Regions from separate parts of the Brevibacillus sp. FSL K6-0770 genome, predicted to be linked through region 2. Evidence: riboswitches for the same ligand, from Rfam matches in the RefSeq annotation. Region 2 holds a riboswitch; each other region holds the start of a gene.
The links. Region 2 has a riboswitch for cobalamin ahead of nrdI (class Ib ribonucleoside-diphosphate reductase assembly flavoprotein NrdI). Riboswitches for the same ligand answer to the same signal wherever they lie in the genome.

Region 1 (2,195 bases), 1.6 Mb from region 2:
TCTCTGGTTGCAGCCCGAGAATCGCCAAAGCCATCGCTTCCGCCGCTCCATTGGCTGGCAAAAGATATGCTTCCGGCAGTCCGAGACGCTTCGCCAGCGCCTTGCGAAACTCGCGGTGTCCCGGGTCCGGATAGCGCAACACCGCAGACAGCGAATCCAGCAGCATGTCCCTGACCCGTTCCGGCATGCCGAGCGGATTGATATTGGCGCTGAAATCGAGAAACTCTCCAGGCTTTACGCCAAAGCGTTGCGAGGCGGTCAGCAAGTCGCCACCGTGACCATACGTTTCCAGCACGTTCATTAAAATTCTACCCCCAGCACTGCTGGTATTCCTTCGTCATAGTAATGCTTGAGCGGCTTCATTTCTGTCACCAGATCAGCCATGTCCATCACTTCCTGCTTGGCGCTCCGCCCCGTCACGACCAGATGCACATGGCTCGGCCTGTTTTGAATCGCTTCCAAAACATCCGAAAGCGGCAGCACATCGTCAATGGGAAAACGGTCGATCGCCAGCGCGTTGTTCAGCTCGTCCAAAATCACGACGTCATACGCTCCCGAAGACAGCGTTTCCCGGGCAAAAGTCCACGCCTCCTTGAGCGCTTCCCGATGCTCCTCTGGCGTCTTCGTCCACGTAAAGCCTACGCCCTTTTGCACGATCTCGATGCCGAGCTTGTCAAAAATGATTTTCTCTCCATACGTCCGCTCAGGCGACTTGATGAACTGAATCATAATCACCTTTTTTCCCCGCCCGGTCGCCCGTACAGCCAAGCCCACCGCTGCTGTCGTCTTTCCTTTTCCGTCTCCGGTATAGACCAAAAACAGTCCACGTTTATTGCTCACAACGCACACCCCCAGATTGAAGTGAAGACCTTGCTGTCATTTTGACCCTACATACTTTTCAGGGCCCCCGTCAGTTACCTAAAAAGGATAGTTTTCTCCAGCCCTTTTCAGGTACTTTTCGGGGACCCCATTGTCCAGTCCAAAAAGTGTCAGCGATTGCTTGTCAGGCGCACAAAAAAACGCTTTGTTTTCCAAAATCTAGAAGGAAAACAAAGCGCGGATAGCTGACAAAAACAATCCTCACCTCTTCCTTTGACCCGAAGGAAAACAGTGCATACACCAAAACAGGCAGGTTTCCTGGCTCAAGGATCATCACTCTTCTTCTCCTTCCCGCCTCGTAGTGGGGCAGTGGATGGCGCCGTTGCCAGGAAGAAGAGCTACTCTTTTACAGTGGCGGGACCGCGTTGGCATTTCACCAAACTTCCCTTTTAACCCTGTCTTTCACGAAATAAGCACTCGCAAAAACACAAGGACCTGTTTTCTATCCTATTCAAATGTCGTTCATTCATTTCAATAACACTCACTTGTTTTAATAATAGCAAATGCTACCGTGGATTCAAGCAAAAGCTGCAAATCGGAGAGGGAAAATGGAAAAACACGGAAAATCCGAGGGAGCGATTCTTGCAAACAACGAAAAAAGCCAGCCTGAGCTGACTTTTAAACTTCCCATCATTAACCAGCGAGGAAATCAGCCAAGATCACTTCCATGTCAAACGGGGTAATCCCCTCTTCCATGGAAAAAACCGTGTCTGCTTCCTCCATCCGGTCGGTAATCGTCCCTCTCGCCTGTGCGTGCAGGGTGAACAGCTCGTGCAAGGTCGGCTTCACAAGTGTCGTCAGCGCGCGGCCCATCCATTCGATACCGCCGCCATTTGCCTCTACGTTGTTGACGAAGCGCGGATGCGAACGCAGCGCGATGTCCGTCCAAATGACTTTTCGCTCTGCCAGATCGAGAATGACCGGGAGGCAGATCGTCGAACGGGCAGCGATGTCGGCTTTATCCTGAACTGTCAACGGTTCAAAAACTTCGCCGGACTCGGGCTGACTGCGGATCATCCAGCCTGCGAAGCACTCCGGCAAATCGCAATACGGCTGGCTCGTAAACGAGTTCAGTGACATCACGACATAGCGCCCGCCGTATCGAAGCACTGACTCGATATCGACATCGATGAACTCGCACGCTCCGTTCGGCGCCTGTACGACATCGCCGCTATGGCAGGCGCGATACTTCGCGGACCGCAAATTGGTGTAGGACACATGCTCCATGTACGTCCACTTCTCGTCATACAGGACAGCGGACAAATCGATATCTACCCGCCCGGTAGGGACATCGTTGACGATCCCTTCCTTCCACC
Region 2 (2,195 bases):
ATTGACCGCTACGCCGCCGCCGATTTTCGAGAGCTGCATGCAAGTTCCGAGCACGTAGTTGATCGAGTTCAGGGAGTCGTCCATTTCCAGCAAGAAGCAGGAGACCATTTCCCCGCGGCGGCTTTTCCCTGCATTGAGGAATGTCGGTGTAGCCGGCTGGAGACGCTGCTCCATCATGGAAACAGTCAGGCGCTTCGCAAGCTCGAAGTCTCCGCGGCCGAGCGAGAGAGCAACAATCGCTACCCGATCCGGGTACTGTTCCAAATACGTGGACTTGTCGTCCGTTTTCAGAGCGTAGTCTTTGTAAAACTTGGAGATGGCCATGTACGACGCGAATTGAAAACCAGTGTCATGCGCCAGTCGGAAAACTTCGTCGACCTGTTCAACGGTGTAGTCCTCATACACATTTTCATAAAAATCATGCTGGATCAAATAGTCCATCCGCTCTTTGACACTGTTGAAGGTCATGGTCTTCGCCTGCACTTCCTCCATGAAGACGGCGACTGCCTCTCTGTCTTTTTCCAATTGGTAAAACCCGTCGTTTCCACGCTGCATTAGTTGGTTGTTCAATTCAATGTGCCGCAATTGCTGCCACCCCACTCGTAAATTGTTCCACGTCACGGCCGGTACCGGACAATTCAAACTTGGAAATCACCGGAACGCCATACTGGATCGCGATTGTATCTGCGCTTTTGGCAAAGCTGGTGCCCCAGTTGCGATTGCCGCTGGCAGACACTCCGCGCAAATAGACATGATTTCGCTTCAGGAAACGGTCCACCTTCTCTGGCACCTGCCCGAAGCCTGTCGTGTACGTCACCAGGATGAACGGCTCGTCTAGCACCATCTCCGGATCGATTTCCACGCGCGGCAGATCGATTTTGTTTACGAATCGTCTCACGTTTCCTGTTTTTGAATCAAAAGCGATTATCATGTCCCTCATCCTTTACTGCAATTGTATACTTTTTAGCCAAAGTAAAAGCGCATTCGACGCCAAAATGTCGAATGCGCATGATGATTCCCATCGTATCCATTCAACATGACAAACGAATGGAGCGCTCGAACACTTCCCTATCTTCCGTAGGTTACACAGTGCTTGCAGTCAGGCAGGTCTCCTGGCTTGGGGTCATTGCTCCATTTGGCCTTCCCGATTGGCTCAATCAGTGGCGATCACAAGCAAATGGAACTCTCTCATCACAGTGGCGGGACCGCGTCGGAATCTCACCGACTTCCCTATTAAGTCTACCAAATATAGCGTGGTAAACACCTGTCCGCATCAATATGTAGTTGGTAAAACTTACTTTACCTCAATATATCGTAGGAGTCAAGCTTGGCATGTTCAATTTTCGTAGTGATAATCTCTCTCATTTCTCTATTGCCAATCTCTGGTTTTCGTCCATATAATAGGTTTCGTGTACATAAAAGTTGACGCCTACGGACGAATGGAGAGTGACCCATGATGGACAGTACGACTTACGAGGCAGTAGCGATTCCCCGTTCCCAAACGAGAAAAATAACATACAACGATCGTACGTTCCACCTATTTGTGAGCACGCCAGACACAGCCCCGCCGCCAACAGGCTTTCCTGTCATCTATTTGCTGGACGCCAACTCGGTTTTCGGCACGATGACCGAAGCCATTCGCCTGCAATGCCGCGCTCCTGAAAAAACAGGCGTGCAACCAGCCATCGTCGTCGGCATCGGCTATCCGACGGAAGCGCCCTTCCATCCGTCCCGCTACTACGACTTCACGCATGTCGTTCCGCAAGACGAGCTGCCCGCTCATCCGCGCGGCGGAGAATGGCCGGAAATGGGCGGCGCCGAAGGGTTTCTTTCGTTTATCGAGAAAACGGTGAAGCCTGCTATCGAAAAAGACTTTTCCATCGACACCTCGCGCCAGACGATCTTCGGTCATTCTCTCGGCGGCTTGCTGGTGCTGCACGCCCTGTTGACGCGGCCGCACGAGTACCAATGCTATATCGCCGGCAGCCCGTCCATTCACTGGAACGAAAGCGTCCTGCTCGAAGAAGAGCGGCGCTTGCCTGAACGGCTTACAGACGAGCTGAAAGTCAGAGCGCTCCTGACGATCGGGGAACTGGAGAACGACGGGCGCTTCCACGTCAACGTCAAAGCTGAGGCCATGGCAAAAAGGCTGTCCGCTCTCGGCACAGGCCAGATACAAGCCACGTTCCGTCAAT
Region 3 (2,195 bases), 2.2 Mb from region 2:
AGACAGAAAGCATGCGCCAGCTGGTGCGGGCGATACGCGAGAAAGCGGCTGAGCTGGAAGCGCGCGGCATTCAGAAAAAACCGATTTTGCTCAAAGTAGCTCCAGACATGTCTGACGAGCATATGCGCGATGTTGTGCAAGGGGCTGTGGCGGAAGGCATTTCCGGGATTATTGCCACCAATACGACACTGTCGCGGGAAGCTGTTCAAGGGCATCGGTACGCCGAGGAAGCGGGCGGTTTGAGCGGAAAGCCGCTGACAGAGCGATCGACAGCGTGGGTGAAAGAGATTTATCAGGAAGTCGGAGGCAAAGTGCCGATTATCGGTGTCGGAGGCATTTTTACCGGAGAAGACGCCTATCAGAAAATACGCGCAGGCGCCAGCCTGGTTCAGGTTTATACTGGCATGATTTATCAAGGGCCTGGCATTTCGAAGCAGATCAACAAGCAATTGCTCAAGCTGATGCAGCGGGACGGTTTTTCCCACATCAGCGAAGCGGTTGGCGTGGACGCGAAAGCGTAGAATCAAAAACGTAGAACCAAAAACAAGGCTCTTGCAGTCAATGACATTCGCCAAAAGGTCATCGGTTGCAGGAGCCTTTTGATAATAAGCTTTACGCTGGATTGGGCGATTGAGTATAATAATGTAGGACAAGCAAGAACTGTCAAACAATTGGATATTGTCGGCAATAGGTGCCTTTGTGTGCATGAGCACGAAGGGTAACAGGGAATCGGGTGAAAGTCCCGAGCGGTCCCGCCACTGTAATCAGGGAGTTCTCTTTGATGAAGTTCCACTCATATTCATATGGGGAAGGACAAAGAGCGCATCGATCTGAAAGCCAGGAGACCTACCTACTTGCCACACCCTGGAGACCTTCGCGGAAAGGAGCGGTGAATACGGAGCAATTGGACAGAAGTTCATGTCTATTGTTTTGTGCGCATACCTCGTCTGCTATCGGATGGGGCTTTTTTGATTGGAAAAAACGGTAAAAAGAACAGCAAAGGAGGAGAAGTTGCCTTGAATCGATCACGCTTTGTCTCGACCTGTTTATTGATTGCGGGCTTTGTTCTTTACTTTCTCGTAAATGAACCGCAAACTTCTTACGCGATGCACATTATGGAAGGGTATTTGCCGCTGTCGTGGGCGTTGTTCTGGTGGGTAGTATTTATTCCGTTCTTCATTCTTGGCATTCGTTCGTTAAACAAAATCGTCAAAGAACACCCGCAAATGAAGCTGCTTATTGGCGTATCAGGTGCCTTTGCTTTCGTGCTGTCTGCTTTGAAAATTCCTTCGGTGACGGGAAGCAGCTCCCATCCTACCGGAACAGGACTTGGGGCGATCATGTTCGGCCCGTGGGTGATGTCTGTGCTGGGCAGTCTGGTGCTGTTGTTCCAAGCCTTGCTGTTGGCGCATGGCGGATTGACCACGCTTGGCGCCAACGCTGTTTCGATGGCGGTTGTCGGGCCGATGGTGGCTTACGGGGTGTACCGCCTGATTGTCCGTGCCAACGGAGGACAACGTTTGGCTGTCTTCGCTGCGGCAGCTCTTGCTGACCTGGCGACTTATGTAGTGACATCTGTTCAGTTGGCGCTGGCTTTTCCGGCTGAGTCTGGCGGGGTATTGGCTTCTTTCGCCAAGTTCGCTGGCATTTTTGCCATCACACAAATTCCGTTGGCGATCAGCGAGGGGCTTCTGACCGTGCTCGTCTGGAACTGGCTTCAATCTTACAATGCAAAAGAGCTGGCGGAGCTGCGCTTGCTGAAACGGGAGGAATCGCTGTGAAAAAAGGAATGAACTGGCTGCTGCTCCTGGGTGTCGTCGTGCTTGCGATCGTGCCGTTGCTTTTGGTGCAGGACTCGGAGTTCGGCGGAGCGGACGGAGCGGCAGAGGAAGCGATCAAGGAGATTGCCCCTGCGTACGAGCCGTGGTTCCAGCCGCTGCTTGAACCGCCAGGAGGCGAGACGGAGAGCTTGCTGTTTGCCGTGCAAGCGGCATTGGGAGCGGGCATTGTCGGCTATGCGATGGGCTTGTACAAAGGTCGGCTGGATAAAAACAAAAAATGAACTGGCAGCAGCTTGACTCTCTTTCGTATCAAAACCGTCTGAGATTTTTGCCGCCGGAACACAAGCTTCTGTTTGCGAGCGCGTTGATTTTGCTCGTTTTGACAGGACATGAGTGGTTGCAAATGGCGATTTG
Region 4 (2,195 bases), 1.1 Mb from region 2:
CGAAAATCTGCTTGTCGCGGATCGCCTTCATCTTGTCCCAACCGTTGCGGTTCGCAATGATGTCCTCCAGCTTTTTCCCTGTCTTGTCGTCCGTAATGCCTTTTGCATACAAAATGACGTCAGGATCGCTTTTTAAAATCTTTTCTTCGCTGATCGGGTTCCACCCTTGGGTATCAGCGGCAATGTTTGTCGCGCCTGCCAGTGAGATCAGCTCATCCAGAAATTCCCCTTTGCCTACCGTCCAGCCCGGCGAAAATTCCAGGTACACTTTTTTCTTGTCTTCCGGCTTCACCGCTTTGACCGCTTCCTGCACGCGCGCGATGTCCTGCTTCATGCTTGCGACTACTTTTTCCGCCTGCTCCTGTCTGTTTGTAATGACACCCATCGCCAAAATGTTGTCAAATATCTCATCCATTTTTTGCGGGTGAGTCACGTAAACAGGCATGCCTAACGTTTTCAGCTTCGCAGCGACAGGCTCATCCATCGAGATTCCGCCGATGACCAGATCAGGCGACTGGGCGAGAATCGCCTCTTCGCTCGGCTTGACGACACCGCCCACTTTCGGCTTCGTGGCAGCTTCTGCCGGATAATCGTCGTAGTCGGACACCCCGACGATCCGGTCGTTCAGGCCGAGTGCGAACAAAATCTCCGTTTCACCTGGAGAGGTGGAGACAATCCGCTGCGGCTCTTTTTGCAAGGTCACTTCTTTTCCCGTCGAATCTTTGACCGTCAGCGGGTAGACAGTGGCTTTGGCCGTTGTTTCCTGTGGTGTTGTCTGTGGCGCCTCTGTCTTTGGAGCAGGGGCTGTTTGCGTGTTGCCATTGCCTGTGCAGCCGACCAAGCTTGCAGCAATGACCAGGGGCATGAGCAGTTTCCACGAACGTTTCATATGTATAACTTCCTTTCTGGGCAACTGGTTGATTCTTAGCATAGAAAAACCCCTTCGCTTCCAGCGGGAAACAAAAGGGTCGACTTGCCAGGACGATCTGGTCACGCCAAAAAGTCCTGAACGGGCCGAACCTTTCCGCGAAGGCGCAGGCACATCATGCAAACAGGCAGGTCTCCTGGCTTGCGGCTTGCGACAGCCGCTTTACAGTGGCGGGACCGCGCCGGATTTGCACCGGCTTCCCTTTTCACCTCGCCCATGACAGACGAGGCACCTGCTTGCTGTATTCAGTTGTTTGTACCTGCAAGCTAAGACTCACCCACCATCATAGCATTCCTTGGCCAAAAAAAGAATGCGTCATTTTGCAGCAAAACGCAGGTCCAGGCTACCCGTCAACCTGCAGCAGCCACTAGCCTTTTGCCTAACCGACGAAAATTACTGCTTGCGCTTGTGCAAGTAATCGATAATTCCCATCGCGCACACCTGCAAATCCAGTCGCAGGACGTTCATCACTTCATGCTGCTCGGCAATGCCGCGCGCTTGCAGATGCTGGCTGACAAGAGCGAACAGCCTGTCCCCCAATTGCTCCGTGCCAAGCCCGGCGGAAACGGCCGCCTCGCCTTCTGCCACGAATACGGGAAGCCACTCTGCCACTTGCCGATAGACGTCCTCCACTTCTTCCGTCATGCCAAAATGCCCGAAGTAGATACGCTGGAGTTCGCGCTTGCGAAAACGCTCGATAGACGCAAGCATCGCCTGCGGATCGAACTGGTTTGGAGACGTGGACGGCAAAACGAAATGCAATCCGTCTTTTTGGAGTTGCGGATAAAAAACGCCCGCTGTATCACCTGTGAACATGCCGCGGCTAACCGGATCGTAAATGCTGAAATGATGGTTCGCATGGCCGGGCGAATCCAAAAATTCAAGGACACAGTTCGGCCCGATCGGCAAGGTGTCTCCGTCTTTTCGCACCAAGATTCGCTCCTCGGGAATCGCCACAATCGGATCGAACAGGCGGTTGAAATCGTCCTGGTAAACGGCTTTCGCTCCCGCAATCAAGCGACTCGGGTCCACCAGATGGCGCGCTCCTTTTGGATGCACCACGATTTTGGCCTGCGGGCATTCGCGCAAAAACAAGCCTGCCCCACCCGCGTGATCCAGATGAATGTGCGTCACGATGATGTATTTGACTTGCTCCGGCGAAAAGCCGAGCTTGTGCAATCCTGCCACAATGTACGGTACGGACGGGCTTGGCCCTGTCTCGACAAGCGTCAATTGTTCCTCTGCTATTACATACGTTCCCGTCCGC

Region 1: another riboswitch for cobalamin. It lies ahead of cobO (cob(I)yrinic acid a,c-diamide adenosyltransferase); the one in region 2 lies ahead of nrdI (class Ib ribonucleoside-diphosphate reductase assembly flavoprotein NrdI).
Region 3: another riboswitch for cobalamin. It lies ahead of NST23_RS23685 (energy-coupling factor ABC transporter permease); the one in region 2 lies ahead of nrdI (class Ib ribonucleoside-diphosphate reductase assembly flavoprotein NrdI).
Region 4: another riboswitch for cobalamin. It lies ahead of NST23_RS18215 (ABC transporter substrate-binding protein); the one in region 2 lies ahead of nrdI (class Ib ribonucleoside-diphosphate reductase assembly flavoprotein NrdI).

The regions. Positions count from the first base shown of each region.
Region 1 is NZ_JBBOBQ010000001.1:1,202,059-1,204,253, reverse strand. It holds gene cobD (threonine-phosphate decarboxylase CobD) at 1-301, opposite strand, end outside; gene cobO (cob(I)yrinic acid a,c-diamide adenosyltransferase) at 301-840, opposite strand; cobalamin riboswitch at 1,111-1,332, opposite strand; gene NST23_RS06105 (TerD family protein) at 1,513-2,195, opposite strand, start outside.
Region 2 is NZ_JBBOBQ010000001.1:2,785,085-2,787,279, reverse strand. It holds gene nrdE (class 1b ribonucleoside-diphosphate reductase subunit alpha) at 1-585, opposite strand, end outside; gene nrdI (class Ib ribonucleoside-diphosphate reductase assembly flavoprotein NrdI) at 572-931, opposite strand; cobalamin riboswitch at 1,086-1,283, opposite strand; gene NST23_RS13665 (alpha/beta hydrolase) at 1,457-2,195, shown strand, end outside.
Region 3 is NZ_JBBOBQ010000001.1:4,977,392-4,979,586, reverse strand. It holds gene NST23_RS23690 (quinone-dependent dihydroorotate dehydrogenase) at 1-521, shown strand, start outside; cobalamin riboswitch at 673-868, shown strand; gene NST23_RS23685 (energy-coupling factor ABC transporter permease) at 1,017-1,781, shown strand; gene NST23_RS23680 (energy-coupling factor ABC transporter substrate-binding protein) at 1,778-2,062, shown strand; gene cbiQ (cobalt ECF transporter T component CbiQ) at 2,059-2,195, shown strand, end outside.
Region 4 is NZ_JBBOBQ010000001.1:3,867,123-3,869,317, forward strand. It holds gene NST23_RS18215 (ABC transporter substrate-binding protein) at 1-889, opposite strand, end outside; cobalamin riboswitch at 1,038-1,179, opposite strand; gene NST23_RS18220 (MBL fold metallo-hydrolase) at 1,322-2,195, opposite strand, start outside.